Regions from separate parts of the Leuconostoc fallax genome, predicted to be linked through region 1. Evidence: predicted binding sites of a transcription regulator. Region 1 holds the regulator's gene; each other region holds the start of a gene.
The links. Region 1 encodes HrcA, which represses chaperone genes, less so after heat shock. Its sites were predicted from a motif close to TTAGCACTCNNNNNNNNNGAGTGCTAA; they were not measured.

Region 1 (11,316 bases):
AGGCCATTACTAGTATTTCGTCTTTGAATTGCTTCATAAAGTTTTGCCGCACTATTATAAATCCGAAAATCAAATGTGTCTGTTTGAACATGTGGGACTATCATGCGATTCATTGTTAATGTGTTAATCCAAGACGTAACATCCTGGTACTTATCTTGTATTCGATACTGCTTTTTTAACGTCATCGTTTCATGCGTATACTGCGATAAAATATGATTCAAGTCCTCATCATACCACTGACTTTTAAACTTTAAAACTTGATGACTATCAAAAATCAAAATTACAATTTTAGCATGTTTAATAATTTCAATTAACTGATTTTCCTGATGAAATTGATTGTAATTATCCGATTCAGTTAGCAATAAATGCGCTTCATCAATGAATACAACATCGCATAGTTGGTCCAACTTATCCATTTGGTTAATAAACGGCGTTGGCTTCATAAAGTATTTTTTCTTTAGAATAGCTGATGTCTCTGATAGTTTACGATATATCTTAAGCATCTCTGCATGGTTTACTAATAAGCGATTTTCTGTTCTAAACAAGTCTGATTTTGAAGAATTTAACGCAAATGCTTGTAATTGCAAAAAAGCTTCAAACAGCACAACGCTTTTGCCTGTCCCGGCATCACCCTTAATCGTTAAAATAGCATGCTGTCGATTAATATTTTTCTGTATAAAATCCATTATGCGCTGTATAACTTGTTCTTGTTCATGCGAATAGCTATCACCGCTTTCTAATAAAAAGTTACCAATACCTTGTTCATCTAGACTCAAAATAATTCATCCTTTAGATCATGATATCTTTAGCATAACAAAAACAACCACAAATCTGTAGTCCGAAAGTTGTGGTTGCTTTTTATTCTAATGATTGAAACACTCATCTACTTTTTGCCAATTAACAATATGCCAAAATGCCTCAATATATTCAGGTCGTCGATTTTGATACTTCAAGTAATAGGCATGTTCCCAAACATCCAACCCAAGCAATGGTTTCTTGCCAGACATAATAGGTGAATCTTGGTTCGCTGTTGTCATAATTTCCAACTCATTCTCTTGATTTTTAACCAACCATGCCCATCCAGAACCAAACACGCCCGTTGCCTTCTGGGTAAATTCTGATTTGAATTGGTTAAAATCTCCCCATTTTTGATCAATAGCCTGAGCTAAGTCCGTTGGAATTTTTTGGTCAAAATCAGGTGTTAGCAACTCCCAAAACAAACTGTGGTTGGCATGACCACCGCCTTGATTACGTACTGGCGTTTGTAATGCTTCTGGAAGTTCGTGAATTTTTGTTAATAGCTTTTCCAAAGACCATTCCGAGAATTCAGGATAGTCTTTCAAAGCATTATTCAGGTTATTCACATAAGTCTGATGATGCCTATCATGGTGTACTGTCATCGTTTTGGCATCAATATAAGGTTCTAACGCATTCGCCTCGTAAGGTAATGCTGGTGTTGTAAATGTCATTTACTACTCCTTTCTAAATCAAACCAATAGAACGCTTTCACTATGTTTACCTTATCATTTATCCATTTTGACTGTCAATTAACTCGCTCACAACATGCCACCTCAATAAAAAGAACCGCAAAATATACTTTACGGTTCTTCACATGTTTAGTTTTTAAAAGAATGAATTGGTGCCGGAATGTGTCCGCCACGGTTAACAAAATCAGCACTTGATTTGTTTATGACTGGCATTACTGGAGACGTTCCTAGCAAGCCACCATAATCAACCATTTCCCCAACGCTTTTACCAACCGCTGGTAAAATACGTACAGCCGTCGTTTTATTATTTTGAACACCAATTGCTGCTTCATCAGCAATCATAGCACTAATTGTAGTTGCTGGTGTATCACCTGGAATTGCAATCATATCTAAACCAACTGAGCAAACAGAAGTCATCGCCTCCAATTTAGATAATGATAATGTGCCTTCTTGTGCTGCATCAATCATACCAGCATCTTCGGATAACGGAATAAATGCACCAGATAAGCCACCCACTCGTTGTGATGCCATAACGCCGCCCTTTTTCACAGCGTCATTCAAAAGCATCAAAGCAGCAGTTGTCCCATGCGTGCCGACCTGTTCAAGGCCGATTTCTTCCAACACTTCAGCAACCGAGTCACCACGCGCAGGTGTTGGTGCCAAACTAAGGTCTACAATACCAAATTCAACACCGAGACGCTCTGCTGCTAGTGCACCAACCATTTGACCAACACGAGTAATTTTGAAAGCTGTCTTCTTAATTGTTTCAGAGACGATATGAATGGGTTGTTGCTTCACCTTTTCTAAAGTGCGTTTCACAACACCAGGACCAGAAACACCAACATTAATCACAACATCTGGCTCACTAACACCATGAAAAGCACCCGCCATAAATGGATTGTCTTCCACAGCGTTGGCAAAAACAACCAACTTAGCCGTTGCAGTATTCGATAAAGTTGATACTTCCGTTATTGTTTCACCCATTAATTTAATGGCATCTAAATTAATACCTGCTTTAGTTGAGCCAATATTAATGGACGACATGACTAAATCTGTTTCTGTCAAGGCTTTTGGAATAGAATGAATAAGTGCTAAATCACCATTATTAAAGCCCTTTTGAACTAGTGCCGAATAGCCACCAATAAAGTCAACACCAACTGCCTTAGCCGCATCATCAAGTGCATGCGCGTAGTACAACATATCTTCCGCAGATGTATTACCAGCAATTAATGCAATGGGTGTCACACTAATACGCTTATTAGTGATGGGTATGCCATATTCACGCTCAATCTGATCAGCAACTTGCACCAAATCTTTCGCGTAATGCGTTATCTTGTTATAAATCTTCTTGGCGGCCATTTTAGGATCTGAATCTATCGTATCCAATAATGAAATACCCATTGTAATCGTCCGAATATCGAGATGTTCTTCAGCTACCATATTAATGGTTTCTTTGATCTGACTTGTATCCATGTTTTCTCCAGAAATTGTGGTTTTAGTTTTTACTATTAGACTTGTTGCATTGCCTTAAAAATCTCTTCACGTTGTGTATGAATCTCTACACCAAGTTTCTCGCCTAAAGCATTAAGATCATCTTGCAGTAAGTTAAATTGCTTATCCAATTGTGTTAAATTCACTAACATACTCATCGTAAAGATATCATCCATAATTGTTTGTGAAACATCTAGAATATTAACTTGGTGTTGTGCTAAATTAGCTGCAACACCTGCAATAATACCAGGTTTATCTTGACCTACGACAGTAACAACCGCTTTATTCATAAGTTATTCTCCGTTAAAATTTTGTATACATTACAGTATACCTTAAAATGAAATGCAAAAAGACATGTTTTCACATGCCTTTACTTCTTAACCAAAAAATCCACGTTTTTTACTTTTAGTAGCTGATTGAAATTCTTCAAGCGCCTTTTTCTGCTCTTTATTTAATTTAGTTGGCACTTCAACCTTGACACGAATAAACTGATCACCATTACCGTTACCACGCAATCGAGGTGCTCCTTTACCACGCAAACGGAAATCCGTACCGGTTTGTGTACCTGAAGGTATTTTCAACTTAACATCGCCATGGACCGTTTTAACATTAATTTCGTCACCCAATGTTGCGCTGACAAAACTAATCGGTACCTCTAGATAGACGTCTGCACCATCTCTTTCAAAACCATCTTTCGAAGCATCTACCTGGAAAACAACGAACAAATCACCTTGTGGTCCACCATTGATACCTGCTTCACCCTGCCCAGCCAGACGCATTTGTTGACCAGTTTCAACACCTGCTGGCACCGTTACAGATACTTCATGTTGCTTTGTTTGTCCATTTTCTGTCCGAGAGTACTTAATGGTTGTTTTTTTACCAAAAATAGCTTCTTCAAACGTTAAGTGCATACGATATTGCAAATCTTGACCTTTTCGTGGTCGATTTGGATCAAAGCCACCGCCAAACATTTGACTAAAAATGTCACCCAAATCAGAAAAGTCACCAAAGCCACCTTGCTGGAATCCACCACCAAAACCACCTTGGCCAGCAGCTCCTGCCGGTCCAAATTGATCATATTGAGCACGTTTTTGCTCGTCACCTAATGTTTCATAGGCCTCTTGTATCTCTTTATACTTCTCTTCGGCTCCAGGCTCGTGATTTAAGTCAGGATGGTATTTTTTCGATAGCTTCCGATAAGCCTTTTTGATTTCATCTTGGCTAGCATCTTTGCCAATACCCAAGCGATCATAATATTCAGTGTTATTCACGTCCCCAACTCCTTTTTAATATGTACGTGCATCGCGTTATTTTACGCAATGCACTTATTAATTCTAAAAATTACTTTTTGTCATCTGGATTAACTTCTTCGAAGTCACCATCTACTGTATTGTCATCTTTTTTGTCAGCATCAGCATCATCAGATTGTGGTGCATTCTGTTGATATAGCTTCATAGCTAATTCGCCTGCTACCTTTGTTAATTCTTCTGACTTCGCCTTCAAATCTGTCAAATCAGCGTCTTCAGCAGTTGCAGCTTCCTTAGCCTTCTTCAAAGCATCCAAAGCTTCTTGTGTTGGCTTCTTTTCGTCATCACCCAACTTGTCACCAACTTCTTCCAAAGTCTTTTCTGTTTGGAAAATAAGTTGATCAGCTTTATTACGTGTATCAACAGCTTCCTTCTTCTTAGCATCCGCTTCTTCGTTTGCCTTAGCATCGTTCATCATCTTTTCAATTTCTTCATCTGACAAACCACCAGCTGCTTGAATTGTAATTTTTTGTTCTTTTTGTGTGCCTAAGTCTTTGGCTGATACATTAACAATACCATTACGGTCAATATCAAATGTCACTTCAATTTGTGGTACACCACGAGGTGCAGCAGGAATATCTGCTAATTGGAAACGTCCCAATGTCTTATTATCGGTAGCCATTGAACGCTCACCTTGTAGCACATGGATATCAACAGCCGGTTGATTATCAGCAGCTGTTGAGAACACTTGTGACTTAGATGTTGGAATTGTTGTGTTACGATCAATTAACTTAGTAAACACGCCACCCATTGTTTCAATACCTAATGATAATGGTGTCACATCAAGCAATACGACATCCTTAACGTCACCAGTAATGACACCACCTTGAACAGCAGCACCAAGCGCAACGGCTTCATCAGGGTTAATTGAATGATTTGGTTCTTTACCTGTTAACTTCTTAACAGATTCTTGAACAGCAGGAATACGTGTTGAACCACCATTCAAAATCACTTGATCAATATCGTTCATTGTCAAGCCAGCATCTTTCAAAGCGTTCTTAACAGGTTCTTCAGCACGCTTGATCAAATCTGCTGTTAGTTCATTAAACTTAGCACGTGTTAATGATGTTTGCAAGTGCAATGGCCCATTAGCACCAGAGGCAATAAATGGTAGATCGATTTGCGCTTCGTTAGCAGATGACAAAGTCTTCTTGGCAGACTCTGCAGCATCTTTCAAACGCTGTAATGCCAACTTATCATCCTTCAAGTCAATACCATTTTCTGACTTGAATTGGCTAGCCAAATAATCAATAACCTTATCATCGAAATCGTCACCACCAAGATGTGTGTCACCGTTTGTTGACAAAACTTCGAAAACGCCATCTCCTAATTCAAGAATTGAAACATCAAATGTTCCACCACCCAAATCATAAACTAAGATTTTTTCATCTTTGTCAATTTTGTCTAAACCATATGCCAAGGCTGCAGCAGTAGGTTCGTTAATAATACGTTCTACTTCTAACCCAGCAATCTTACCTGCATCCTTAGTTGCTTGACGTTGCGCGTCATTGAAGTACGCAGGAACTGTGATAACTGCCTTGTCAACTTTTTCGCCCAAGTAATCTTCAGCATATCCTTTGATATATTGCAAAATCATCGCTGAAATTTCTTGCGGTGTATAGTCTTTACCATTGGCATTAACCTTATAACCAGCTTCACCCATATGAGATTTGATTGAAATAATTGTGTCTGGGTTTGTGATTGCTTGACGCTTAGCTACATCACCAACTTGACTTTCGCCATTCTTAAATGAAACCACAGAAGGTGTTGTACGGCCACCATCTGGGTTTGTAATAATCTTTGGGCTACCACCTTCCAATACGGCAACAGCTGAATTGGTTGTTCCTAAATCAATACCAATAATTTTTGACATGTTGATACTTCCTTTTCTAAATAGTTTAATCAATTTTGCTTTTTAATGAGTGGTACGTTAATAACGTTGAATCTCAAGATACTTAATACTTACTGACTAACTGCAACCATTGCTGGTCTCAAAACTCGGTCGTGTAACATATAGCCCTTCTGCAGAACTTGTGCAATTTTATCTGACTCTAAGTCAGATTCAACACTTTGAATGGCTTGATGTTTTGTTGGATCAAACGATTCACCAACAGTACCAATCGCTTCAATACCACGATCCTTCAATGCTTGTTTCAAAGTATTTAGCGTAATTTCTACGCCTTTCTTAATTTGTTGTGCAACTTCATCTTCAGCGTTAACATCTAAAGCACGCTCCAGATTATCAACGGCAGGTAAAATAGCCGCTGCTAATTTTTGACCGTCGTATTTAAGTAATGCCTGTGTTTCACGTGCGTTCCGTTGCTGAATATTTTGTATCTCAGCTTGCAAACGTAATTCTTTATCTTCAAGATTTTTGTTTGCTTTTTCAAGTTCAGTTATCTTCTCTTGTAATGGATCTACTTCAGATGTTTCTTCAGATTCATTTTTAACTTCATCAACAGATGATGTTTCTTCAATGATTTCTTCGTCTTTTTGATTTTCTTTTTGAATGTCTTCTTGTTTTTGCGTCACAGCAAGTGACCTCCTATATATATTCAATCATTTTCTGACTAAGCGCTTCACCAAATGTATCCATCAATAAAATATTACGTGCATATGGCATACGAATAGGTCCCAAAAGGGCAATTAAGCCATGAGAATTATTTGGCATAGTATAACGTCTCGTCAATAAGGTAAATGGTGCTAATAATGGTTCGCCTATTTCTTGGCTAATTTTAATCGTTACATTATCTCCAGATGTATTTGCGATACGTCTAATTGATGATGGATCGCTTAAAAATTCCAAAAGACGCTTAATATCTTTAGAGTCAGCGTGTTCGCTAAAATCCAAGACATTTAATCGGCCACCAATATGGACATGATCAACTACTGAACGTGCCAGTACATCTCCAAATAACTGTAGAAAAGCAGCCGGTGTTTGAATTAATCGCGACAATTGTGTTGGTAATTCATCGGATTGCATTAATTTCAAGACATAGTGTACTGGTTGTCCAACAATTTGATTATTAATGTAATACACCATATCATCCAAAGACGATATCGATAGCTCACGCGGCAACTTAAATGTTTGGCTTGTTACCTTGCCATCATTCGTTACAAGAACAGCAATTAACTGATGTCCCTCTAATGGTACCAAACGAAAGCCAGAAACTTTCAAATCATGTCGCTGCGGTTTTAAGATGATTGCTGTGCTATCAGTCAAGGTTGATAAAGTACGTGCACATTCATCCAATAAATCATCCATTTCATGGAAATTGCCACGAAACGACTGAATCACAGCATTGACATCTTGCTCAGTCGCATAACGTCTCACCATTAAATGATCTAAGTAGTAGCGATACCCAATATGCGAAGGCATACGTCCAGAAGATGTATGCGCTTTTTTAATGAGACTTTCTGACTCTAGTACCGCCATTTCATTACGAATCGTTGCAGAGCTCACTTTCATATTGAGTTGACTTTGCAAGGTTTTCGATCCAACAGCATGTGCAGTTTGTGTGTATTCATAAATGATCGCATTTAATATTAATTTTTGTCGTTCTGTTAACATTCCACACACCTTTTTAGCACTCTTAAGTTCTAACTGCTAACAAATATTATGATACACTATTCTAGAAAAATTGCAACCCTTTTTAGCACTCTTTTATTAGAATGCTAAAAAAGATTAAGCCATCTCTTGCTTAATCTTTTTAAAGTATGTTCGTGTAACAATTTCATCTTGTTGAAGCTGTTGGATGAGTGTCTCAACATTATCAAACTTGACTTCACCACGCAAATAATGGTGCCAACGAACGCGAACAAATTCACCATATATTTCTTCATTAAAATCAAGAATGTTGATTTCAATTGTAATCGGTCGTTTTGCACCAAAAGTTACATTTCGGCCAATTGAAGCCATGCCATAACGCCAATATCCAGCGACTAAAATTTCAACCGCATAAATACCAATACCCGGCACTAACTGTTGAATTGTCGTTTCAATATTAGCTGTTGGAAAACCTAGCTCTCGCCCTCTTGCTTCACCATGAACAACCAATCCTGCTGTTTCATAAATACGGCCAAGCTGCTGATTCGCTTCATCTACATGTCCGTTGTTTAAAAGATGACGAATCTGTCGGGAACCAACTTTTTCTGTATCATGATCAACTTTATTAACAACAATCGTGTTAAACCTATTCTGAGCATAACTCGATAAATGTTGCATGTCCGCCTGGCTATTTTTAGGACCATATAAGTGATCAAAACCGGCTACAACAGTCACTGGATTCAAACGCATCAAAACATCATCGACAAAGGCTTGCGGCTTCACTCTAGCCAATTGTGAAGTAAAGTTCATCACATACATGTAATCAATGCCAATTTCTTGTAATAGTCTTAGCTTTTCCGACAATGGTGTCAAATATTGCATGGGTTGATCAAATTTTTGGAATACAACCGCCGGATGTGGCGCGTACGTCAGTATTGCACTGGGTATACCAAGTGCATCAGCTTCAGATTTGGCTTGTTGCAATACTGCTTGATGCCCCAAATGTATACCATCAAAAAATCCCATTGCCACAACTTGGGGCATGGGTTCAATGTCTTGTTTAATTGGATAATGTAAATTAATTAGTTCTGTCATCATTACTCGTTTGAAAATACATATCGTGAACGCCACAACAATTTATCATGATCAAATACATAAACCGCCTTTAACTCACTGTTAAAATACAACATCTTCGGTTCTTCATTAGCAGGCCAATCATCAATCGAAATTTTTTGGCCATTTTTTACTTTGAACCATTCATCCTGAGATAGATTATGTTGTGACCATGTAAGCACGTCTGAAATTGGGACGACTAATTGGCGTAATTCAGTATCAGATGTTGCAATAATGTCCGCCAAATCGTGTGATTGGTCAATACCAAAACCGCTACCGCTCACTCTTTTTAAATATGACATTGTAGCTGGTATTTGTAAGACATTGCCAGTATCTACAGCCAGCGTTCGAATATACGTTCCCTTGGAAACCTGCGCTACAAAGCTGAATTTCTGAACATCATCCTCAAGTGTCGTCGCCGACGTACGATGATAATCATATATCGTCGCATCACGTTGCGGGCGTTCAACACGCTCACCTGAACGTGCATACTCGTAAAGCCTTCTACCAGCCACCTTTACCGCGGAATACATAGGTGGCACTTGAATAATATTACCATTTAAGCTTGCCATAGCGTCATCAATTTGCTGCTCAGTAAACGGTTGTGTAATGCGTACTTTTTCGACAATATCACCGTCTAAATCTTCTGTTTCCGTAGAAAACCCTAAAGATATTTCGCCAATATATGTTTTAGGTCGAGTTTGCAATTCATCAATAAGTTTTGTTGCCTTACCTAATGCAATGACTAAAACACCTTCTACACTAGGATCTAAAGTCCCAGCATGTCCCACCTTTTTTTGGCTAAACTTCTTTCTGATTTTAGCAACAACGTCAAAAGATGTCATACCTTTTGGTTTGTTAACTACCAGTATGCCATCAGTCGTCTGTTGCGGCTTCATAATCACTATCTCCGTTGATTTTCCAGATATTCTGTCCAGCATATACCGATCCGTACGTCATGCTCGGAACATTATTATTTGTCCAGATAACATATATGTCAATACCCTTTGGATAAGCAGCTAACATATTTTGATTTAAAGTACCTATTGTATCTCCAGCATGAAGTTGTTGTCCTGCTAGATATCGTGCCAAATGCGCAATACCAATATTTTCACCGCCAAACGTCAAAATCACTTCCTTATCATCGGCAGTTTTAATATTCAATTGTTCACTAGAGGAATTTGTAACAATTCCTGATACAGGCGCAATGATATTACCGCCAATTGGCCAAATCATAACACCATCACCCATCATTTTATTGCGAAATAGCTCTAAATTACTATTTATCAGTGGTTGCATTTGGCCTGTAGCCGGAGCAACTAATGCGATGTCGTGCGCGGTTTTTGCCATACGCAAAGGTTGCATATCACTGTGGTGCCGACTAATTGTCACTAATTTTGATTTTCGCAAACGCCTAAGCTTACGCCACCAATCCATGTTTATCTCTCCCGTAATTTATCAACATATTTTTTCAATCGTGCCATACCTTCTTTAAGGACATCATCCGAGGCAGCATAAGAAATACGAATGTAGGCTTTGGCGCTATCACTAAAACCAGAACCAGGAATCACTGCTACCTTACCTTCATTGGCTAATTTCAAGGCAAACGCATCACCATCTTCGCCTAGATCAGCTGGTAACTTAGCAAATACATAGAAGGCACCCTCTGGATTAACAACATCAAAATCTAATGCTTCAAGCTGTGCCACAATAAAATCACGTCGATGTTGGTAGATATCGCGCATTGCTAACGGCGTGTCTTGAACATCACGTAATGCAACGAGCGCAGCATCTTGAATTACCGTTGGCACAGCAAAAACTAAAGCACCGTGTACTTTTTGCATTTGTTGGATGACATCAGCTTGCGCCAGAATAAACCCAATACGGTAACCAGTCATCGCATGCGACTTAGAGAGACCATTAATATAGATCGTCTGTTCCGGTAATAATTCTGCTAATGACACATGCTCTTGGTTATAGGTTAGCACTGAATAAATTTCATCAGAAATAACCCATAGGTTTTCTTGCTTGAACACTGTTATTAACGCTTCTAACTCTTCACGAGAATATGTAACGCCGGTTGGATTAGTGGGATAGTTCATCAAAATAGCACGTACTGGGACTGTTGCATTTTTGACAGCTTCAATAATCATTTGCGGTGTTAATTTGAAATTGTTTGTGGCAGTATCAATGGTGATTCGTTCACCACGTGCTAACTTAATAGAAGAAAAATACGGACCATATGCAGGTTCCGGAATTAAAATACCATCTCCGGCATTGAGCAATGTATTAAACACCACGTTAATCGCTTCACTTACACCAGAAGTGACAATAACATTACGTTCATCTGTATAATTTAAATGATAAGTGT
Region 2 (11,316 bases), on a different contig from region 1:
AGAAGAAAGTTTACCTGACGGTAAGGGCATCATTGCACTACAAAAGAACATATTACCAGTTGATGATATCGATACATTTAATCCTAACTATCTTCGAAAAACTCAAGCAGAACTTAATTGGCTGGAGAACCATCCTGGACAGGATGATCCAAATCATTATGTTTTTGAAGTTAAATAAATGGGCGCATCGGCATTCTGATAAATTCCCCGAGTTTATCTCTAAAATTTTTTTGCTACAAGATTATCAGTTTGAATTAAGAGTAGCTGATTTAGATGATATTAAACATTTAATTGCAATCGAAGAAGCGGTTTATTTGGGACAAGCACCTTGGACAACAGATGATTTCTACAATGAGATTATTCGTTATGATGTACGACTATATCTAATTATTAAGAAAAATCAACAAGTTATTGGTTTTGTTGGTGCTGCGTATCAAAGGCCGACGCAAGATATTCATATTACGAATATTGCCATTTTACCGATTTGGCAAAATAAGGGATTGGGTACAATTTTGCTACATGAAATCATAAAAGTAGCTAAAAGAATGCATGTCCAAACGTTAAGTCTGGAGGCTCGTAAATCAAATAACTTAGCAGTGGCTTTGTATGAGCGTTTAGGATTTAAAAAAGTAGGAATAAAGTCACGTTATTATTTAGATAACCGAGAAGATGCTATAAGTATGGAGAAAAAAGTTGAATATCCAAAGAGCAGGCATTGAAGATGTTGAAGCAATCTATCATATTGCTACGGGTGCATTTGGTTCATCACCTTGGCCGATAAAAATCTTCCAACATGAGCTATCATGCATTCGTAATCAATATTTTGTGGCTGAAATTAATCATACAATCGTTGGGTTTATTGGTATGACAACTATTTTAGATGAGGCAGAGATTACGAGTTTAGCGGTCTTGCCAGATTATCAGAAGCAAGGCATTGCCCAAGCCCTAATAGCCCGAGTTTTATCTGTTCCTGATTTAAAACGCATTCTTTTAGAAGTATCGGAACATAATGGTGCGGCACAAGGTTTATACATTAAAAATAGCTTTACAGTTTACAATCGGCGCCGTCATTATTATAAAAATGGCGATGATGCGCTACTGATGGAGAGGAAAATATTGTGACGAGAATTATTGCATTTGAATCTAGTGCAGATGAAACCAGTGTTGCTATTGTCGAAGATGGACATACCGTTTTGAGCAATAGTGTTGCAACACAAATCAACTCGCACCGTCGTTTTGGTGGTATTGTACCAGAAGTTGCAAGTCGACATCATATTGAATGGATTACACGTGTCTTAGATGATGCTTTGAAGCAAGCGGCGCTAACGCCAAAAGATTTAGATGCAGTAGCCGTTACTTATGGTCCAGGGCTTGTTGGTTCGCTCCTAGTCGGCCTGATGGGGGCTAAAACTTTTGCAATGGCGCATCATTTACCTATTGTGCCCGTTAATCACTTGGCTGGACATATTGCTGCTGCTAGATTTGCTGGCAAAGTCGAGTATCCAGCGATGGCTTTAATGGTATCTGGGGGGCATACTGAACTGGTTTTAATGCGCGAAGAAAATGACTTTAAAGTAATAGGTGAAACACGTGATGATGCAGCAGGAGAAAGTTATGATAAGGTCGGTCGCTTACTTGAATTCCCGTATCCAGCAGGGAAAATAATTGATGATTTAGCGCGTAAAAATCAAGCAACAGTAAAATTTCCAACTGCCATGGCGCATGATGATAATTATGATTTCAGCTTTTCAGGTTTGAAAAGTGCTGTGATTAATTATGTTCACAATGCACAGCAACGCGGAGAAAATCTTAACAAAGGCGAGTTGGCAGCGAGCTTTCAAAACGCTGTAGTGGATGCTTTATTAGGTCGAACAAAACGTGCCCTAGAAAACTATCCTGTTAAAACTTTTATTTTAGCAGGTGGTGTCGCTGCAAATCAGCAATTACGTCAGACCTTGACAGCCTTGTTAGAAACATTCCCCGAGACAACGTTTTTGCCCGTGCCAATGCAATATACAGGAGATAATGCCGCTATGATTGGTGCTGCTGGATATTGGAACTATCAGGCAGGTATTTTTGCTGATTTAGACTTAAATACAGATCCAGGATTAGATTTTGACTTGCTAAGCCTTTAATACATTGTGATTCGTTCACTAACTTTATTTTGAATAGCATGGAATATGATATAATAGTAATGCAGAATTTCACAAAGTAATATTGTTGACAATTAAAACAGCGCTTAGCGCTTTTGGAGTAAATGATGACACAACCTAAAATACCGCGGGCAACGGCAAAACGCTTGCCAATATACTACCGCTATTTAACTTTTCTGCATGATGCAGGAACAAACCGTATTTCTTCGGCTGAATTAAGCGATGCCATTAAATTTGACGCTGCTACTATTCGTCGCGACTTTTCGTATTTTGGCGCGTTAGGTAAACGCGGCTATGGATATGATGTTAAAGCATTATTAGATTTTTTTGCTGATGTTTTGGATCAAGATAGTTTGATTAGTGTGGCGCTGATTGGCGTAGGAAACTTGGGTCAAGCATTGCTAAATTTCAACTTCCATCAATCATCCAATGTGCGTATATCAGCTGCATTTGATGTAGATGAAGAACGTGTTGGTAAGATACAAAGCGGTGTGCCAATATATCCGATGGCTGATTTGCAACAGCAGATTAAAGATCAACGTATTAACATTGCAATTTTGACTGTACCACAAGAGGTTGCACAAGAAATTACAGATCAATTAGTGGCATCTGGTATACGTGGTATTTTGAACTTCACACCACTGCGTGTGACCGTGCCAAACAACGTACGTGTTCAGAACGTTGATTTAACGAATGAATTACAAACACTCATATATTTTATTGAGAATTATGGGTCAATTACAACAGGAATTTAAAATGGCCATATTAGATTTAAATGATAAAAATAAAGTAGCAGCATTTCAAGCATTTGTACGTGAACATCCCCGCGGACAAGTGACGCAAGATCCGTTATGGGGAGATCTAAAAGCTAACTGGGGTCATATTTATATTTATCATGAGACAAATGGTGTGATCGATGCTGCCATGGCGGTACTCACAATTGAAGCTGTACCAGGAAAACTTTTAGCTTATTCACCTAAAGGACCGATAGCCGATATTCAAAACGTACAATTGGTAAAGGCTTTGGTTGACGAAGCCGTTGCAGTGTTACCTGAAAACACGTTCTTGATTCGTTTGGACCCTGAGGAACCTTATTCTGATGATCTAAATGAGGCTTACCAGCAAGAAGGTTTTACAACCCGGAACCGACAGATTACATATATGCACGGTAATATCCAGCCCCGTAAGAATGTGGTCCTTTACTATGATGGTCGTGGAGATGCAGACAAAATTGTTGATGAAGACAGTCTCATGAAGCATTTTAAACGTGACTATCGTAACCAAATTCGTCGTTCTGCGCGTGATGGCGTCGTGGTGACGAGTGGAGATAGCCAAGAAGATGTTACTGCCTTCTTTGACACCTATGTTATGATGGCAAAAAGTCAAAATATTACACATAGACCCATTGATTATTTCTTGCGTATGCAAAAATTATGGGCGGGTACGGGTTTGTTCAAAGTTTTCTTAGCGCATTTTGAAGATCAAGTTATCGCTAGTGGTATTGGTTTTGCTTATGGTGATAAAATCTGGTATATGTATGCAGGTTCAAATCGTGCATTTACCAAGCACTATGCACCCTATGCTGTACAATGGGAAATGTTAAAGTGGGGCTTGTCACTGAATAAAGTACGATATGATTTTGGTGGTGTTGGTGACTTTGTACCAAAAGATGGTTTATATAAATTTAAACATGGTTTTGCTTATCATGACGCTCCAGTAGAGTATATTGGCGAGTTAGATTGGGTGCTCGATCAAGAAGCGTATGATCAGTATCTTAAAGGATTTTCAGAGTAAAAAGATTGGTTGAAACCAATCTTTTTTTATTGACTTTTTACAACCAAGTGTTAAACTATAAATTGTAGTTAGCACTTGTGATTAAAGAGTGCTAAAATCATAACAGAATTTTAAGGAGGTGTACATCGTGTTAAAACCATTAGGTGATCGCGTTGTATTGCAAGTTGAAAAAGAAGCAGAGCAAAAAGTTGGTAATATTGTCATTGCTAGTAATGCACAAGAAAAGCCAGTGACTGGTAAGGTAATCGTTGTTAGTACTCAAACTGTTGGGGAATTACAAAAGCCAACTGCCGTATCAGAAGGCGACACTGTTGTATTTGATAAGTACGCTGGTCAAGAAATTCATGTTGAAGGACAAGATTATTTAGTTGTCCATGAAAAAGATATTATTGCAGTTATCTAATTTTATGAGTCAGGGAGGAAAGTATTAGTACAATTAACTTAGCAGTGACTAATACATAATAATGATGGCAAAAGAATTGAAGTTTTCTGAAGATGCACGCGCAAAGATGAAGGCAGGGGTCGACAAGCTTGCCGATACAGTTAAAACAACGATTGGTCCGAAGGGCCGCAACGTTGTTTTGGAACAATCCTATGGCACACCAACGATTACTAATGATGGTGTAACAATTGCCAAGGCAATTGAATTGGAAGATCACTTTGAGGATATGGGCGCTAAGTTAGTTGCTGAAGTGGCCTCAAAGACAAATGACATTGCTGGTGATGGTACAACCACAGCAACTGTTCTTGCACAAGCTATTGTTGGCGAAGGTTTGAAGAATGTTACGGCAGGTGCTAACCCTGTAGGTATCCGTACAGGTATTGAAAAAGCAACGGCAGCAGCTGTTGCTAAGTTGCATGAATTATCACACCAGGTATCAACTAAAGAAGAAATTGCACAAGTTGCATCAATCTCAGCTGCTAATGAAGAAGTTGGTCAATTGATTGCTGAAGCAATGGATAAAGTTGGTAATGACGGTGTGATTACCATTGAAGAATCAAAGGGTATTGAGACAACATTGGATGTTGTTGAAGGTATGCAATTTGATCGTGGTTACATGTCACAATATATGGTGACAGATAACGACAAGATGGAAGCAAATTTGGATAATCCTTACATCTTGATTACTGATAAGAAGATTGGTAACATTCAAGACATCTTACCTGTATTGCAAAGTGTTGTTGAACAAGGTCGTGCATTATTGATTATTGCTGACGACATTACAGGTGAAGCTTTGCCTACACTTGTTTTGAACAAGATGCGTGGTACTTTCAATGTTGTAGCAGTCAAGGCGCCAGGATTTGGTGACCGTCGTAAGGCACAACTTGAAGATATTGCTGTATTGACTGGTGGAACAGTTGTAACAGATGATCTTGGTTTGAACCTCAAGGATGTGACAATTGAACAATTAGGTCAAGCAGTGAAGGTTAATATTACTAAGGATAATACAACAATCGTTGAAGGTTCTGGTGATAAGGCAACATTGGCTTCTCGTGTTGACCAAATCAAGCAACAAATTGCTGAAACAACAAGTGATTTTGATCGTGAAAAGTTACAAGAGCGTTTGGCTAAGTTAGCTGGTGGTGTTGCTGTTGTGAATGTTGGTGCAGCCACAGAAACAGAGTTAAAGGAACGCAAGTACCGTATTGAAGATGCTTTGAACGCAACGCGTGCAGCTGTTGAAGAAGGATTCGTTGCTGGTGGTGGAACGGCATTGGTAAATGCTATTGCAGCTGTTGATGCTTTGTCAGAAACAGGCGACGTCCAAACTGGTATCAATACAGTGAAGAAGGCATTAGAAGCACCAGTACGTCAAATTGCTGAAAACGCTGGTTTTGAAGGATCTGTTATTATCAACAAGTTAAAAGAGCAAAAGCCTGGATTTGGGTACAATGCAGCTACGAATGAATGGGTAGACATGATTTCAGCTGGAATTGTTGATCCAACGAAGGTAACGCGTTCTGCTTTGCAAAATGCAGCATCCGTCTCAGCATTATTGTTGACAACAGAAGCTGTAGTCGCTGATAAGCCTGATGAAAAGGCAAATGGTGGCGATGCAGCAGCTCAAGCAGCAGCCATGGGCGGCATGATGTAAGCTATTTAAGGTGATTTAAGATGTTTAAAACGTTTATAGTATGGATTTAGCATATTATAAACGTTTTTTTATATCCAATTAGTCAGAAAAAGCAAATATTATAGTATTGAAATATGATACAATGGGTAAAAAAGAATGGCGAGATTACTTTATGACAACATATAATTTTTCTGCTGGACCTAGTAGTTTGCCAACAGAAGTTATGACACAAATAACTCAAGAATTGACAAAAAATCAAGCAACACATATGTCAATATTAGAAATATCACATAGAACGCCTCAGTTCGAAAATATACTTGATGAAGCAAAAGCATCGCTCAAATCATTATTGGATTTGCCAGATAATTATAAGGTAATGTTCTTATCAGGTGGCGGTACAACACAGTTTGAAATGGTACCCATGAATTTAGCGACACGGCTAAAAAAGATTGCAATTTTAGATTCGGGTAATTTTGCACATAAGCCTATTGGTGCCGCAGAAGCCCTAAATGTTACAGTTGATGTTCCAGGTACAACACGGTCAATCAAGTATCGTGAATTACCACATTTGCCTGCTCAATTTGATGATACACAGTATGACTATGTCCATTTAGTGACGAACAATACAATTGAAGGCACAACGTATCACCAAGAAGATATTCCTGACGTACAGCACTTAGTGGCTGATATGTCATCCAATATTTTGGCTGAACCCTATGATTTCAAAAAGTTTGATTTGATTTTTGCTGGTGCACAAAAAAATTTGGGGATTGCTGGCATTACATTAGCTATTGTTAATCAAGATTGGCTAGATGAACAAGACTTATCACATTTGGCACCCATGCAAAAGTATCAAACGGCTATTGATAAAGATTCAATGTATAATACGCCACCGGTTTTTGCAATTTACGTCTTAAACTTAGTTCTCAAGTGGATTGAACAATCCGGTGGTATTGCAGGGCTTTACGAAAAAAACCAAAGAAAAGCGCACAAATTGTACGACTATTTAGATCATTCCTCATTCTTTGATGCCATGGTGACGGGTAAAGAACGGTCGTTGACGAATGTTGTCTTTACATCTGGTGATGCAAAGCGGGATGCACAAATTGCACAAAAGGCGTCTCAAGCTGGTTTTTATAACTTGGCGGGTCATCGTAGTGTGGGTGGCTTTAGAGCCTCCTTGTATAACGCTCAGCCTGAACAAGCAGTAGATGATTTAATTGCGTATTTGAAAAATGTGGAGATGGAATATTTAAATGACTAATATAAAAACATATAATGCAATTTCGCCAATGGGACTCAATTACCTTACAGAGCAGGGGTATACGATTAATGGTGATGAAGCACCCAAAGGTATTTTGTTGAGATCGCAAGATATGCATCAAGAGACAATTCCTGATACTGTTCGTGCTTTGGTTCGTGCTGGTGCTGGGTTTAATAATATTCCAGTAGATGATTTGACGCAAAGGGGTATTGCGGTATTTAATACACCTGGTGGTAATGCGAATGCGGTTAAGGAGCTCACAATTGCGGCTTTGATTATGGCTGCACGACCCGTTGTAGCAGCTATTGACTTTGCTAACAAAACGCGTGGTGGGGATGTGTCATTACGCACCGAAACCAACAAAGGTGGTTACCGTGGTACTGAATTATCAGGTAAAACATTGGGTGTGATTGGATTAGGTAATGTCGGCTCAAAGGTGGCCAACACAGCGTTGGCGTTAGACATGGAAGTCATTGGGTATGACCCAGGTCTGGATGCGACAACGGCATGGCGCGTTGATCGCCACATTGGGCATGCACGTAATGTAGAAGAAGTTTTGCAAAAAGCAGATTATGTGACAGTTCATATTCCGCTGAATGCAGATAATAAGCACTTTATTGATGCTGAAAAAATAGCACAGTTAAAGCCAGAAGCAGCCTTGTTGAATTTCTCTCGTGGCGGTATTGTGGATGATGCTGCAGCTAAGGCAGCCTTGGATGCTGATCAGCTACGCATGTATATTACGGATTTTGCTGATGCTGTATTATTTGATAATCCTAAAACGATTATTACACCACATATTGGTGGTTCAACAATTGAGGCGGAAGATACATCAGCTTTGATGGCGGCTAAGCAACTTGACCATTACTTAACAACGGGTAATGTGGTTAATTCTGTGAATTTGCCATCAATCGATGAACCTTTTAGAACAAAGTATCGTGTTTCGATTATTCATCGTAATGTACCGACAATGTTGAGTCAAATTGCTAATTTCTTTGGTGATCACGGTATCAACATTGAACAACTATCTAATCGTGCTAAAAACAATATTGCTTATACATTAATTTCATTGAATGCATTAACTGATGAAGAATGGCAATTGATTCATGAGCGTTTTGACCAAGTGGATGATATTTTCCAAACACGTGTTTTAAAAAATAATCAAGATTAAAATCAAAAAATAACGATTAGCTTCTGGCTAATCGTTATTTTTTATATATTATTGATTATGCAAGTGTTGCTTGATACCAATCGAGAACTTGTTTAGGATTCAAACGCTCTCCGTGTCCAATTCGATCAATCTCTTGACCATTCTCAAATAGAATGAATGAAGGCAATCCTTTTAAATTATATTTTTTAGCGACTTCGATATTGTCATCACGATCGGCGTCAAACCAATTGGCTGTTTTAACAACTTCTGTTTTAATGTCTTGCACAAAAGGTTTAATAGCACGGCAATCGCCACACCATTCAGTTGATAAAAAGATAAGATTACGTCCAGAACGGTTGATAATTTCTTCTAAAAATTGGTCAGAATGACTCGTTGGTTCGTACATATGCAATACCTCACTAGTTTATTTTGTATAACATACAATTACTAGTATTCTAACATATTTTGATAAAATATCTGATGATATCACTTACATTATAAAAGCTTTATTAGAAAAATGAAGTTATTCTATTAAAATCATTGACTTTTATTGATAGAAACAGTATCTTATTTAATAACAAAACGTTGAAGAGATAAGTACCGTTGCGTTAATCAATAGAGAGCCTGTGTATGGTGAAAACAGGTGTTTGATATTCGGGAAAATGGTCTTGGAGTTGATATAAGGAGACGAGTAGGCGGCAATGGTGTCATTGTGCGCATGAGTTGAATTCGGTAGTACCCGTTATCGTGCAGAGTATACTGGTAGGAATTGATATCAATGATCTTAAAGCGTACTTAATGAGGTATAACATGTGAATGCTATATAAATACCGGGTGGTTACACGATGCGCGTCCCGCAGTCTATTAGATTAGACTGCGGTTTTTTTATTGTCTAATTGATGAGTAAAGAAGGTGATGATTTTAAAAATAGAAATGATGGCATTATCTAATAACACATGCGGATCTATTTCAACGAATTTAACATTTATTGTTAACGAAAGAGGTAATAATTATGCAACAAATACAACAGAAATTAAATTATAAGTTTGATCATGTTGGGTCATATCTACGTCCAGAGCGCCTTAAAAGAGCCCGCGAGCAATGGGATAAAAGTAAAATTTCGCGTGAAGCACTATTAAAAATACAGCGTGAGGAAATAAGTGAAGTTGTGTCGCAACAGGTTAAGGATGGGCTTAAAGCGGTGACAGATGGCGAGTTTAATCGATCTTGGTGGCATTTAGATTTCTTATGGGGCTTAAATGGATTTGAAGCTTTTGAGCAACAGGACTCTTATAAGTTCCACGGTGAGAAAACACGTACAACAAATGTCCGTATTGTGGATAAAATTTCAGCAAATCCAAACCACCCATTTTACGAGGACTTTAAGTATTTAAAATCGATCATACCTGATGATGTTGAAGCAAAAGTTACCATTCCATCCCCAAGTTTGATTATTAATCGTGATCATCGCTCGGATAATGCGCTAAAATACTACGATTCATGGCAAGCATTTTTAGATGCTTTGGCACAAACTTATCACGATACATTACAACACTTTTATGATTTGGGTGCGCGTTATATTCAGTTGGATGACACGACATGGGGATACCTAATTGCCAAATTTAATGAAACAGCTGATGATGTGCAAGCACAAGCAAAATATCGACAGCTTGCATTAGATGATGTTTATGTCATTAACAAGATATTAGTTGGCTTGCCAGATGATTTAAAAGTATCAACTCATATTTGTCGTGGTAACTTTAAATCAACTTATCTCTTTTCTGGTGGTTATGATACGGTGGCACCTTATCTAGGGCAATTAAATTATGATGCTTTCTTTTTAGAATATGACAATGAGCGTTCGGGTGGTTTTGAACCTTTGTCTGAAATTTGGCATAATAGGCATCAAGTGGAAATTGTTTTGGGACTTGTTACCAGCAAATCAGCAGATTTAGAATCTGTTGATGATATTGTGGCGAGAATTGATGAAGCGAGTCAGTTCGTACCTAAAAGCAATTTAGCATTATCGACACAATGTGGCTTTTCATCTACTGAAGAAGGTAATATTTTGACTATTCCAGATCAATGGCAAAAGCTAGCGCTGATTAAACGTATTGCAGATCAGTATCTAAATGAAAATACTGCAAATTAATTTATTAGAAATCGAGAAAAATGGCAGAGAATACGCAATTAAAACGAGCAATGTCGGAGCGACAAGTTCGTATGATAGGGTTAGCTAGTGGTATTGGTACGGGATTATTCTTATCCTCGGGTTATACAATTCATACTGCTGGCGCGTTTGGTACAATTTTAGCCTATACAGTTGGTGCAATTTTAGTTTATTTGATTATGCTGAGCTTAGCAGAATTATCTATTGCCATGCCAGTAACAGGCTCTTTTCATTATTATGCACAAAAATTGATTGGCCCGGCAACAGGGTTCCTTGTGGCCATTTCTTATTGGTTAACATGGACGGTGGCATTGGGATCAGAGTTTACAGCCATTGGTATTGTCATGCAAAGATGGTTTCCAACCGTTCCAGCATGGGTATTTTCAGCCATCTTTATTGTTATCATCTTTTTGAGTAATCTCTTTTCTGTCAAAGTATTCGGTGAAAGCGAATATTGGTTAGCTAGTATCAAGGTTGTGGCTATTATTGCCTTCTTATTATTAGGCAGTATGGTGCTACTAGGTTGGTTACATGTTAGTGGGGATGTCCATCCTGGTTTTGATAATATTTTCAGTCATGGGTTATTCCCTAATGGCATTGGGCAAGTGTTTACGACAATGCTAGCCGTGAACTTTGCTTTTAGTGGAACAGAACTAATGGGTGTCACAGCAGGAGAAGCCAAAAATCCTGAAAAGGCAATACCAAGTGCA
Region 3 (11,316 bases), on a different contig from region 1:
TTGTAAGCTTCGAATTGTTCATCTTCAGTTGGTAAGTGATCTGATTCCATGTACAAGAATTCAGTTCGATATAAACCGATACCTTCGGCACCGTTTTCTAATACGGCATCCATGTCTTTAGGGGCACCAATGTTAGCACCAACAACGAAATGTTGTCCATCAGCCGAAACAGATGGTTCATCTTTTAACTTAGACCACTCTGCACGCTGTGCTTCATAATCCGCTGCCTTTTGTTGGTAATCAGCCAATGTCTGGTCATCAGGATTCACAATAACGTCTCCAGTCAAACCGTTAACAATCACCATATCACCTTCACAAACTTCTGATGTAGCAACATCAGAACCAACAATGGCTGGAATCTCAAGCGTCCTAGCCATAATTGAAGCGTGCGCTGTTCGCCCACCTAAATCAGTCAAAATACCTTGTACAAACTGACGATCTAATTGTGCAGTATCAGACGGTGTTAAATCCTTAGCAATCAACACAACTGGTTGATTAATTAATGCAGGATTAGGTAAGTTTACATTTAATAAATGAGACAAAATACGCTTAGTTACATCACGCACATCAGCTGCACGTTCTTGCATATAAGCATTATCTGTCATTGCCTCAAACATTGAAATATAATTGTCCGTGACTTCCTTCAATGCTTGTTCAGCATTAATCTTGTCATCAGCAATTTTTTGCTTAATGGCGCCAGACATTTCCGGATCAGCCAGGACCATCAAATGTGCTTCAAAGACTTGAGCTTCAGCATCGCCCAAACTTTTAGCAGCCTTCTCTTTAATTGCAGTTACATCTTCACTAGAAGCAGCAATAGCTTGATCAAAACGTGCTTGTTCCGCTGTAACATCATTAATTGCGACATTGTCAAAAGATAAATCTGGATCTACCAGTAAATAAGCCTTGGCAATTGCAATACCGTTACTTGCTGCAATACCACTAAACTTTTTTGTCATAATTACTTTGCGAGTCCTTCTGAGCTCATTGCTTCAACGATAGCAGTCATTGCAGCTTCTTCGTCTTCGCCTTCTGTTTTGATTGTAACGTCAGAACCTTGACCAACACCAAGTGACATCACACCCATAATTGACTTCAAGTTAACGTCCTTACCTTGGTATGACAATGTAACGTCAGAAACGAACTTTGATGCAGCTTGTACTAGCAATGTAGCTGGACGTGCGTGGATACCTGTTTCTGCGATAATGTGAAAGTCTTTTGATTGTGCCATGATTTTAATTCTCCTTTTTTTGTTGTAAAACAACTTCTGAAAACAGTGTATCAAAGCGCTTACAAAATAGCAAGTGAATTTATGCGCAAATCATTGATACAGCGGGGTGATGGCTTCAAAATGCCGATATAACCACTATTGTTTTGAAACCGGTTACAATAAAATGATATTTAACCTTCTGCGAATAGCAAATTAGGCTTTTTCATACGTAATGTGCCCATTTTGATGCGCCACACCTCGAATCGCACTTTGATAATCAAATGAAGCCCATGCTTTTTGAAAATCTGAAAATACTTCAGGTGTCACTTCAAAGGATGTTAATTCACCAGAACGCACTTGGTTAAGTAAACTTAGATAATCTGCCATACTTCATCACCTCCTACTTAATTATATCACGCTACTTTAAATGGTTATATGAATAATTTAGCACTCTTTTACAAAGAGTGCTAAAAGTGTTACAATAAACTTATCCAGAAAGGAGTACACTTTTTATGGCAGCACAAGATCCATTTGGTTTTAACAATTTAGATGATATGTTTCGTGCAATGAATGACGAAATGCAACGAACACAAGGACAACAACAGAATAATAAAAAAGGCGCATCAAAAAAGCAAAAGACATTATTAGAGGAATTTGGTATTAACCTAACGCAACTTGCACGCGAAGGTAAGCTAGATCCTGTCATTGGTCGTGATAACGAAGTATCACGTGTCATTGAAATATTAAACCGCCGTACTAAAAACAATCCTGTTCTAATCGGAGAACCCGGCGTTGGTAAAACTGCTGTGGTAGAAGGTTTAGCTCAAGCAATTGTTAGTGGTAAAGTACCAGATAAGCTACAACGAAAAGAGATCATTCGCTTAGACATGGTCAGCATGGTCCAAGGTACGAGCATGCGCGGTCAATTCGAGGCACGTATGCGACAGTTAATGGAAGAAGTCACTGATAATGAAGATATTATTTTATTCATTGATGAAATCCACGAAATCATGGGTGCCGGTAATGCCGAGGGTGGTATGGATGCTGGTAATATTTTGAAACCCGCTTTAGCTCGTGGTGAATTCCAGCTTATCGGCGCAACGACGCTTAATGAGTATCGTAAAATTGAAAAAGATGGTGCTATTTCTCGACGTTTCCAACAGGTTCAAGTCGAGGAACCAACCCAAGAAGAGACCCTCACAATCTTGCAAGGTATTCGTGAGAAATATCAAGACTATCATCACGTTACCTATACTGATGATGCATTAGTATCAGCTGTTGACTTATCTGATCGCTATATTCCCGAAAGATTTTTACCAGATAAAGCTATCGACTTAATTGATGAAGCTGGATCACGTAAAAATTTGACCATGACCGTAGCTGATCCAAAAACAATTCAAAATAAAATTGATTCTGCCGAGAAACTCAAGCAAGAAGCAATTGATAAAGAAGACTTTGAAAAAGCAAGTTATTGGCGTGATCAAGTCAACCAACTGACATCACAAAAAGCCCAAGTTGAAGCACATCCTGAAATGAGTCAACCACAACAAGTGACTGAAAAGGATATTCTTAAAATTATTGAAGACAAAACAGATATACCGGTTGGTGAGTTAAAAGAAAACGAAGCTAATCAGCTGAAAGATTTGGATAAAAATTTGTCAGATCATGTCATTGGTCAGGCCAATGCTGTTGAAAAAATTGCCAAGGCGGTCCGTCGTAACCGTATTGGTTTAACAAAATCTGGTCGGCCAATTGGTTCCTTCCTGTTTGTTGGACCAACTGGTGTCGGTAAGACAGAAACAGCTAAGCAGTTGGCTAAGGAAATGTTTGGTAGTAAAGATGCTTTGATTCGTTTTGACATGAGTGAATATATGGAAAAGCACTCTGTATCAAAGATGATTGGCGCACCTGCCGGGTATATTGGCTATGAAGAAGCTGGTCAACTAACAGAACAAGTTCGACGTCATCCCTACTCATTAATTTTATTAGATGAAATCGAAAAAGCGCATCCAGATGTGATGAATATGTTCTTACAAGTTCTAGACGACGGTCGTCTAACAGATGCACAAGGTCATACGGTGAGTTTCAAAGATACCATCATCATTATGACTTCTAATGCGGGTTCAACAGATACAGGTAATGCACCAGTTGGTTTTGGTTCAACCAGTGCGCAGAATCGTTTAGTTGCACGATTGGAAAACTATTTCCGTCCAGAATTCTTGAATCGATTTGATGATATTATTGAATTCCAATCATTAGACCGCGATAGTTTACTCAAGATTGTAGACTTACTACTAGCTGATATGAACGACAACTTAGCTGATAATAATTTGCATATCAATGTTGACGCGGATGCTAAAGCCAAATTAGTTGATTTGGGATACAATCCTGCTATGGGTGCACGGCCTTTGAAGCGTGTTTTACAAGAACACATTGCTGATCAAATTGCTGATTTCTATTTGGAAAACCCAACTGTTCACGATTTACAAGCAGTATTAAATGACAGTACAATCGCAATTAAAGCTGCATCAGCAACAGCTAACGCTGATGTCAAATCTTAATTAACCTAATTTCATATGATTGCATTAAAAATGCTACCCGTCTTAAAGATGAGTAGCATTTTTTTAATTTAATCTAATACTGTAATTTTAAATGTTTTATCGTCTTTATTGCGCTGCAATATTGCCTGCGTCTCATTAGACGTCTTGATTACCATACGAATGGGTACATTACTTGGTAAATAACGCAACCCTTCTTGTGCAACAAAGTTTGCAAAACTACTAATCTCTGTTTGACTATAGAATTGCGTTGTAATGGTCACATTCATATTCGTTAACTGTCCATTCTTAAACGAAGCGACAGCTGTTGCCCCAGCTATATTAGGGAAGAAATCTTGAATTTCCGTTTTAAAGTTAGAAAAACCATTATTTTCATCACTACCAAGACTTGATGTGTCTGTGGATAACTTAGGTAAAACAATTGATTTTTGATCAATCGATTGCCACTCACTCAGATCCGTTCCCTTGGTACTTTTCGCTTCAGCATAAAAGTTACCAGGCGTTAATGAATCAGCAGGTGCATTAGCATACATTGCAAGCACAATAGGAACGCTATCACTAATCCCCTTTAGTTGGCGTATACGAGAAATAATTTTAGGCGCAATTTTCTTACCATAAGCTTTCATATCCGCTGTTGAAATGTCTTGAGTATAAGTTGCACCATATTTTTCACGTTGGTACTGATCTTGTGTATTCATCGCAACACCGATAACCATACCCGACAATTTTAGGCTATCACCACTTTTAACCATAAAGTCTTGTTCAGTCAGACTTTGTACATAAATTGGCTCACGATCACTATCTTTTTTACCATTGTCTGCTGGATTTAATCCAACTTTATCATCCGAACTTCGGCTTAACCATGAAGTAACCGTATCTGAGCTTAAATACTGTCCTTCTTGAAAAACATATTGATTAGTCTTGAAATGATTTTTAGCTAAAGATAATAAGCCGGATTCAAAATGTTTTGTGTCTAAACTGTTGGCTTCCGAACCCGCCGTAATACCTCGTGCTTTACTTGTCAAATAACGTCCGTTCTTGATTACTGTCTGATAATCACCATCCCCTGAACTAGAAGTCACTTGTACACTACTTGTTTTTCTAGAAGTTGGTGTAATCCGATTCATATTAAAAATATACAACGATAATAACGCTATAATCAAAATTGATATCGCTATAATGACATAGCCACGAAAACCTATGCGCTTCATGATTGATTATCCTCTTCTTGCTTAGTATCAATAAATTGCTGTTCCTGCCACACTGGTATGCCTAGACCTGTTGCTTTATCTAGCTTGCTACCTGCCGAATGTCCAGCAATAACCAAATCTGTTTTGGCAGAAACAGAACCGACAACACTTGCACCATGGTTTTCGAGCCACTTAGCAATCACTGGACGACTCATTTGTTCTAGTTTACCAGTTAAAACGATCTTTTTGCCGAAGAAAAATGAATTTTCATCAATTTCTACATCAGATAGATACTTACCGTTAACACCAGCAGCCATTAAATCCTGCACTAACTGTTGTGCTTGTGGCGTACTAAAAAACTGCACCATAGAATCAGCAATCGTGCTACCGATACCATCAATACTTGCAATATCAGCTGAAGTGGTATGCATCAGTTGTGTTAAGTCTTTAAACTTTTTAGCAATTAATTTAGCAGCCTTGGCACCAACCATGCGAATACCCAGACCGAATAACAATCTTTCTAACGAATTTTGCTTCGATTGTTGAATGGCATTAAATAGATTATTCGCTGATTTCTCTTTAAATTTATCTAGTGATAATAACTGTTCTTCCTTCAGTGCATAGATTGACGCAACATCTTGAATCAAGTTATTTTTTAAGAGTTGCGCAATCACCCTTGGCCCCATACCATCAATGTTCATCGCATTTCGGGAAGCAAAATGCGTTAAACGTTCCTGAATTTGTGCTGAACAAAATGGATTAATACAGCGCAGTGCAACCTCACCTTCAATATGCACTAATTCTGATTGACAAGCCGGACACATAACGGGGATGACATAAGGCACACTGTCTATTGACCGCTTTTCTTCAATCACTTGCCCCACTTCTGGAATAATATCGCCAGCCTTATGTAAGGTAACAGTATCTCCAATTCGGATACCTTTAGCATTGAGGTAATCTGGATTATGCAAGCTCGCTCTTTTAACCACAGTACCAGCGAGTTGTACTGGATCCATCACTGCTGTGGGGGTTACGGCACCTGTACGTCCCACCGTCCACTCGATATCTCTAACAGTTGTCAGTGCTTCTTCGGGCGGAAATTTATAGGCAATCGCCCAACGCGGAATTTTAACGGTATTACCAAGGTCCAACTGTAAATCTAAAGCATTAACCTTAACCACAACCCCGTCAATACCATAATCTAAGGTATCTCTTTGTTGCGTATAGTGTGTAATATATGAAGAAATATATGACATTACTGAAATAACTTGATTCGTCGTATTAGTTGGTAATCCTAATGCTGCAAAACGTTGTAAAGCACCGCTTTGTGTCTCAGCACCAAGTGTTTCAAAGTCAGCCGTATAGTACACGAAAGCAGATAACTCACGCTTTTTGGTAACTTTAGCATCTAATTGTCTCAAAGACCCCGCTGCGGCATTACGCGGATTAGCAAATGGTGCCAATCCCTCCAACTCACGTTGCTGATTCAGCTTGGCAAAACTCTTTTTAGGCATATAAATTTCGCCACGCACCTCAATTGTTAATGGTTCACTCAACCTTTGAGGAATAGCTTGAATAGTCTTAACATTAGCCGTCACATCTTCGCCAATTGTTCCATTACCACGTGTAGATGCCTGAACCAATTCACCATTTTCATAATCTAAAGCAACTGCCAAACCATCAATTTTCAATTCTAAATTATAATCACTTTGAAAACCTAAAGCTTTAGTTGTTCTAGCATCCCAATCTTGTAGTTCTTCTAAACTAAAAACATCCCCTAAAGACAACATTGGTACCGGATGGGTAATTTTGGTTAACTCTGACTTAACATTAGTACCACCGACCCGTTGTGTCGGTGATTCTGGTGTCATAAATTGTGGAAATGCTGCTTCTAAATCAACTAAACGTGCATAAAAGGCATCATAAACATGATCTTCAACACTCGGATTATCATCCTCATAATATTCAACGCCATAACGGGTTAAATCATCTTGCAGTTTTGCAATTTCCTGTTGTGCTTGAGCTGTCGTTAGCTCACTCACTGCTTTAAATTCAGGTAACATTGATCACCTCATCATTCAATAAAATTTTTATTTAGTGGATCGTATATGATCGACATTCAACAATCTCCTATATTCTATTCCACTCGTGTAATTGGCGCAAATGCTGCAAGCAATTGTTTAATGCCGTCGGCAGGAAAAGCAACTTTCAGTTCTTGATCTTGTTGATTACCAGAAACTGCTACAACCGTACCAATACCCCATTTCTTATGTGATACTTTATCACCAACTTGCCAATTCACCTTGTCCGCACCAGATTCTCCAGCTGTTGTCTTCTTAACAGGCGTTGCTTGATAAGTTGTTGCAACAGCACGTTGTGTTTTGCGATCAAATGGTAATGATTGAGAGGCACTAACCCCACTATATTCATTAAATAATCGTTTTGGATCAATCTCATCAATGAAGCGAGATGGTTGATTACTCTGGGTACGACCATACAACAAACGTGAGAAAGCATTAGTCAAAAATAGCTTTTTCATCGCTCGTGTAATACCTACATAAGCTAATCGGCGTTCTTCTTCTAACTGATCATCATCTTGCGTCGCTCTGGCTAATGGGAAAATACCTTCTTCTAACCCAACCATAAAGACAACTGGGAACTCCAAACCTTTGGCCGCATGCAATGTCATCAGAGTCACTGCACCATCACCTTCTTCAAAGTCATCCAGATCACTCATCAGTGCAGTACTACCTAGAAAATCAATCAATGGATTCACAGCATCGATATCATCCGCATTATACTTATCATCAAATTCTTTGGTAACGGATAAGAATTCTTCCAAGTTTTCTAAACGTGCTTGGCTATCTGGATCATTTTTATCTTGCAACATCTTACGATAACCACTACGTGTCATTACCATTTCAGCTAATTCTGTTACCGTCAAAAATTCAGCTTGCTGCTGCAATGTATGCATTAAGTCAGCAAATGCCAATAATTTAGTGACCGCACGGGCTGTCAGTTCTGGTGCTAATTCAATACTGTCAATTGCTGTCATGTATGACCACTCCATACGATTAGCAAACTCACGTAAGTGATTAATACTTGTTGGTCCAATACCACGCTTTGGTTCGTTAACAACCCGTTCAAAAGCAGCATTATCGTTAGGGTTAGCAATTAAATTTAAATAAGAGATAATATCCAGAATTTCTTTTCGCTCATAGAACTTATGTCCACCAACCATGGTATATGGCATATTGGCTTTTACCAAAGCTTCTTCCATATTACGTGATTGTGCATTTGTTCGGTACAAAATGGCAAAATCACTATATGCATGTTTTTGTTCTTCACGTAATTTTTGAATTTTGGCTAGTACAAAATTAGCCTCGTCACGTTCAGTTTGCGCACGGTAATAAGTGATTTTTTCACCTTCCCCGTTTTGTGTCCAAAGCTGTTTAGGCCGACGCTCATTATTATTCGCAATGACGTCATTTGCTGCATCCAAGATATTTTGTGTTGACCGATAGTTTTGCTCCAATAAGACAACATGAGCATCTGGATAGTCCTGTTCAAAGTTCAAAATATTATTCATGTTAGCACCACGCCAACCATAAATCGATTGGTCGGCATCCCCAACAACGGCCAAATTTTTAGAACGTGCAGCTAGCATATTCACAATCGTATATTGGGCATCATTGGTATCCTGATATTCGTCTACATGTAAATATTCAAATTGATTTTGATAACGTTCTAAAACATCCGGTGATTGTCGAAATAATTCAATCGTCAACATAATTAAGTCGTCAAAATCAACACTTTGTGCGCGCTTTAGTTCGGCTTGATAAGCAGCATATGCTTCAGCCACTGTTTCCTGATAAATATTACCAGCTTGTTTGGCGAAATCTTGAGGTGATAGCATATCATTTTTAGCGTTTGATATAGCCCCCAAGATTGCTCGTGGATCATACTGATTTGTGTCTAAGTTTAAATCGTTGATCACACGCTTCATCAATGTTCGTTGTGCACTAGTGTCCACAATTGTAAAATTACGTGATAAACCAATTTTCTCACCATCTCGACGTAAAATACGCACAGCTAACGCATGGAATGTTGAAACCCATATATCACGCGCAACATCTTCATCAACTAAACGCGCAATACGTTCTTTCATTTCTTTGGCTGCTTTATTAGTAAATGTAATAGCTAAGATACGCCAAGGAAAAATATTCAAATCTTCAATTAAGTGTGCAATACGATGTGTCAACACTCTCGTTTTACCAGAGCCCGCACCAGCCATAATTAATAATGGCCCTTGTGTTGTTTGCACAGCCTCGGCTTGCTTATCATTCATACCCGCAATCAGTGTTTCAACTGTCATATTTGCCTCTTTTATCACTAAAATTTATCTAATCTATTATATCAAATAAAAAAACGAACACTAGTTCGCTTTTGGAAAAATTTATACTTAAGTTTTACGATCAAATCGATTCAGATGCCACGTGTTAATAATTTCAATGAGCTTTTGTGCATAAGTTGGATCCGTTGCATAACCATCTTGTGTTAAAGCTTTAGCCGCTGTTGCATAATCTTTCGCACTTAAAACATGTGCATATTGCTGTGGATTCCAGCTTGTTCCATGCGCTAATAACTTTGCATGTGCGTGCATGCTATCCTGCCAACTATTATATACAGCAAATCGACCGTTAATGGTTACCCACTCACCGTTTTCATACTCCTTAGTTGGGAGTAGCACACTGCGTTGATTAGCATCAGCTTTGACACCGTATAAATTATGATACTGGCTCGCCAAATCACTACTATTCCAATTAGACTCTAAAATAGCTTGCCCAATACTGATTGACGCTAACACGCCATATTTTTTTTGCAATTCACGTGCATAAGGGGCTAATTCGTTAATCCAAGCAACCCGTGCATCATAGGTTTGATTGGTCATATTCGTTGGTTTCTCAACCACCTTTTCTTCTGATTTAAACATTCCTGCAATAATGAGTATCACAAAAATAGACAACGCACCCAGCACTAACCACTGTTTCATCACTTTTTGATTTTTCTTGGGTCGCCGCCCAGTAGGTCGTCGTTTTTTAACATATTTTTTTCTAATTTGAGGAGACGGTTTTCTTTTTGTAGCCATTTTAATATTGATCAAGTTTTAATAATTGTTGGAATCGCGGTGATTCTTGCGCTAACTTTTGCGGTGTACCTGACAAAATGAATTGACCATCCTCTAAGAAATAAACATGATCAACATTTTGAATACCTGTTAAATGATGGGTGACCCAAATAATCGTACGCCCAGATAATGCTTTAAATATCCGATCAAGCACTTCTTGCTCTGTTTTCGGGTCTAAAGCAACAGTCGGTTCATCTAGTATAACAATAGGTGCGTCTTGAAGCAAAATTCTGGCTAGAGCAAAACGTTGCCGTTCGCCACCGGAAAAACGAGTACCCGCTTCATGCATAGGTGTATCATATCCTTGCGCTAAGCTTTTGAGTAAATCAGATAAACCAGCCTGTTCAACCGCCTGTTCAATCTGTTCTTGTGTTGCAGAAAGATTACCCATTCGAATATTATTACGAATAGTCGTATCAAATAAATAAGTTTGTTGATCTAAAATAGCAATTTGCGGATGCAAATCATGATACTTTTTCTTATTTAGATAAATATGACCGGTATCTGGTTGCAAATCACCAGATAATAACTTAAGTAATGTTGTTTTACCTGCACCTGATCGGCCAAGTATTGCAATCTTCTCACCAGCCGCAATGTTTAAATCTAAGTGTTTTAAAATCTGTCGATCACCGTAACTAAAACTCACTTGGTCGAACTGAATCGCTGCGTGTTGTTGTAGTGGTTGTGCTATTTTCTGCTGTTGACGTGGTTCTGGTAAATCATTTAGTCGTCGAATACTATCTTCATAAAATGTTGCCTCACTCATCCCCTGATTAACACCCAAAAAACTATCTGCCAGAGTAAAAATAGCTAACGTAAAGGCAGCAATATAATTAATCAATTGAGATTGCCCAGCAAAATAGTGATTACTCCAATAAAGTGTCACGACAACTAAAATTAACACAAGCATTTGAATGGCAAAATCACGCCACCATCCAAAGTGCATACTCTTACCTTTAATTTTAGCTAACGACCGCATCGTCGTTTGTTGCGACGCGACTAAATCAGCTTGTCTACCTGCTAATAACCAATCTTGTAAGCCTAACACTGCATCGGTGGCATCAGTATAAAGTTGGGATTGTAACTGCTTTTGCTTTTGAATACGTTGTCGGTTCATTAATAAGCTAAAGATCGGTACAGCCAGTAAAATAATGGCTAACATCAGCAACC

Region 2: the regulator HrcA is predicted to act here: its motif matches at 4,016-4,042, upstream of C5L23_RS02700 (co-chaperone GroES).
Region 3: the regulator HrcA is predicted to act here: its motif matches at 1,655-1,681, upstream of C5L23_RS03725 (ATP-dependent Clp protease ATP-binding subunit).

The regions. Positions count from the first base shown of each region.
Region 1 is NZ_PUFI01000015.1:26,973-38,288, forward strand. Features, by position in the region: gene C5L23_RS06725 (DUF2075 domain-containing protein) at 1-776, opposite strand, end outside; gene C5L23_RS06730 (superoxide dismutase) at 864-1,469, opposite strand; gene C5L23_RS06735 (PFL family protein) at 1,617-2,960, opposite strand; gene C5L23_RS06740 (ACT domain-containing protein) at 2,996-3,268, opposite strand; gene C5L23_RS06745 (DnaJ C-terminal domain-containing protein) at 3,356-4,249, opposite strand; gene dnaK (molecular chaperone DnaK) at 4,320-6,158, opposite strand; gene grpE (nucleotide exchange factor GrpE) at 6,248-6,817, opposite strand; gene hrcA (heat-inducible transcriptional repressor HrcA) at 6,831-7,856, opposite strand; gene ribF (riboflavin biosynthesis protein RibF) at 7,971-8,927, opposite strand; gene truB (tRNA pseudouridine(55) synthase TruB) at 8,930-9,844, opposite strand; gene C5L23_RS06775 (PTS glucose transporter subunit IIA) at 9,822-10,382, opposite strand; gene C5L23_RS06780 (aminotransferase class I/II-fold pyridoxal phosphate-dependent enzyme) at 10,385-11,316, opposite strand, start outside.
Region 2 is NZ_PUFI01000007.1:92,165-103,480, reverse strand. Features, by position in the region: gene tsaB (tRNA (adenosine(37)-N6)-threonylcarbamoyltransferase complex dimerization subunit type 1 TsaB) at 1-178, shown strand, start outside; gene rimI (ribosomal protein S18-alanine N-acetyltransferase) at 159-719, shown strand; gene rimI (ribosomal protein S18-alanine N-acetyltransferase) at 694-1,122, shown strand; gene tsaD (tRNA (adenosine(37)-N6)-threonylcarbamoyltransferase complex transferase subunit TsaD) at 1,119-2,135, shown strand; gene C5L23_RS02710 (redox-sensing transcriptional repressor Rex) at 2,261-2,908, shown strand; gene C5L23_RS02705 (lipid II:glycine glycyltransferase FemX) at 2,910-3,947, shown strand; gene C5L23_RS02700 (co-chaperone GroES) at 4,075-4,350, shown strand; gene groL (chaperonin GroEL) at 4,415-6,043, shown strand; gene serC (3-phosphoserine/phosphohydroxythreonine transaminase) at 6,195-7,286, shown strand; gene C5L23_RS02685 (3-phosphoglycerate dehydrogenase family protein) at 7,279-8,457, shown strand; gene C5L23_RS02680 (thioredoxin family protein) at 8,513-8,842, opposite strand; gene C5L23_RS02675 (vitamin B12 independent methionine synthase) at 9,449-10,588, shown strand; gene C5L23_RS02670 (amino acid permease) at 10,609-11,316, shown strand, end outside.
Region 3 is NZ_PUFI01000009.1:163,715-175,030, reverse strand. Features, by position in the region: gene ptsP (phosphoenolpyruvate--protein phosphotransferase) at 1-959, opposite strand, end outside; gene C5L23_RS03730 (phosphocarrier protein HPr) at 962-1,231, opposite strand; gene C5L23_RS08500 (hypothetical protein) at 1,424-1,597, opposite strand; gene C5L23_RS03725 (ATP-dependent Clp protease ATP-binding subunit) at 1,723-3,771, shown strand; gene C5L23_RS03720 (CamS family sex pheromone protein) at 3,840-4,979, opposite strand; gene ligA (NAD-dependent DNA ligase LigA) at 4,976-7,021, opposite strand; gene pcrA (DNA helicase PcrA) at 7,096-9,333, opposite strand; gene C5L23_RS03705 (glycoside hydrolase family 73 protein) at 9,421-10,011, opposite strand; gene cydC (thiol reductant ABC exporter subunit CydC) at 10,109-11,316, opposite strand, start outside.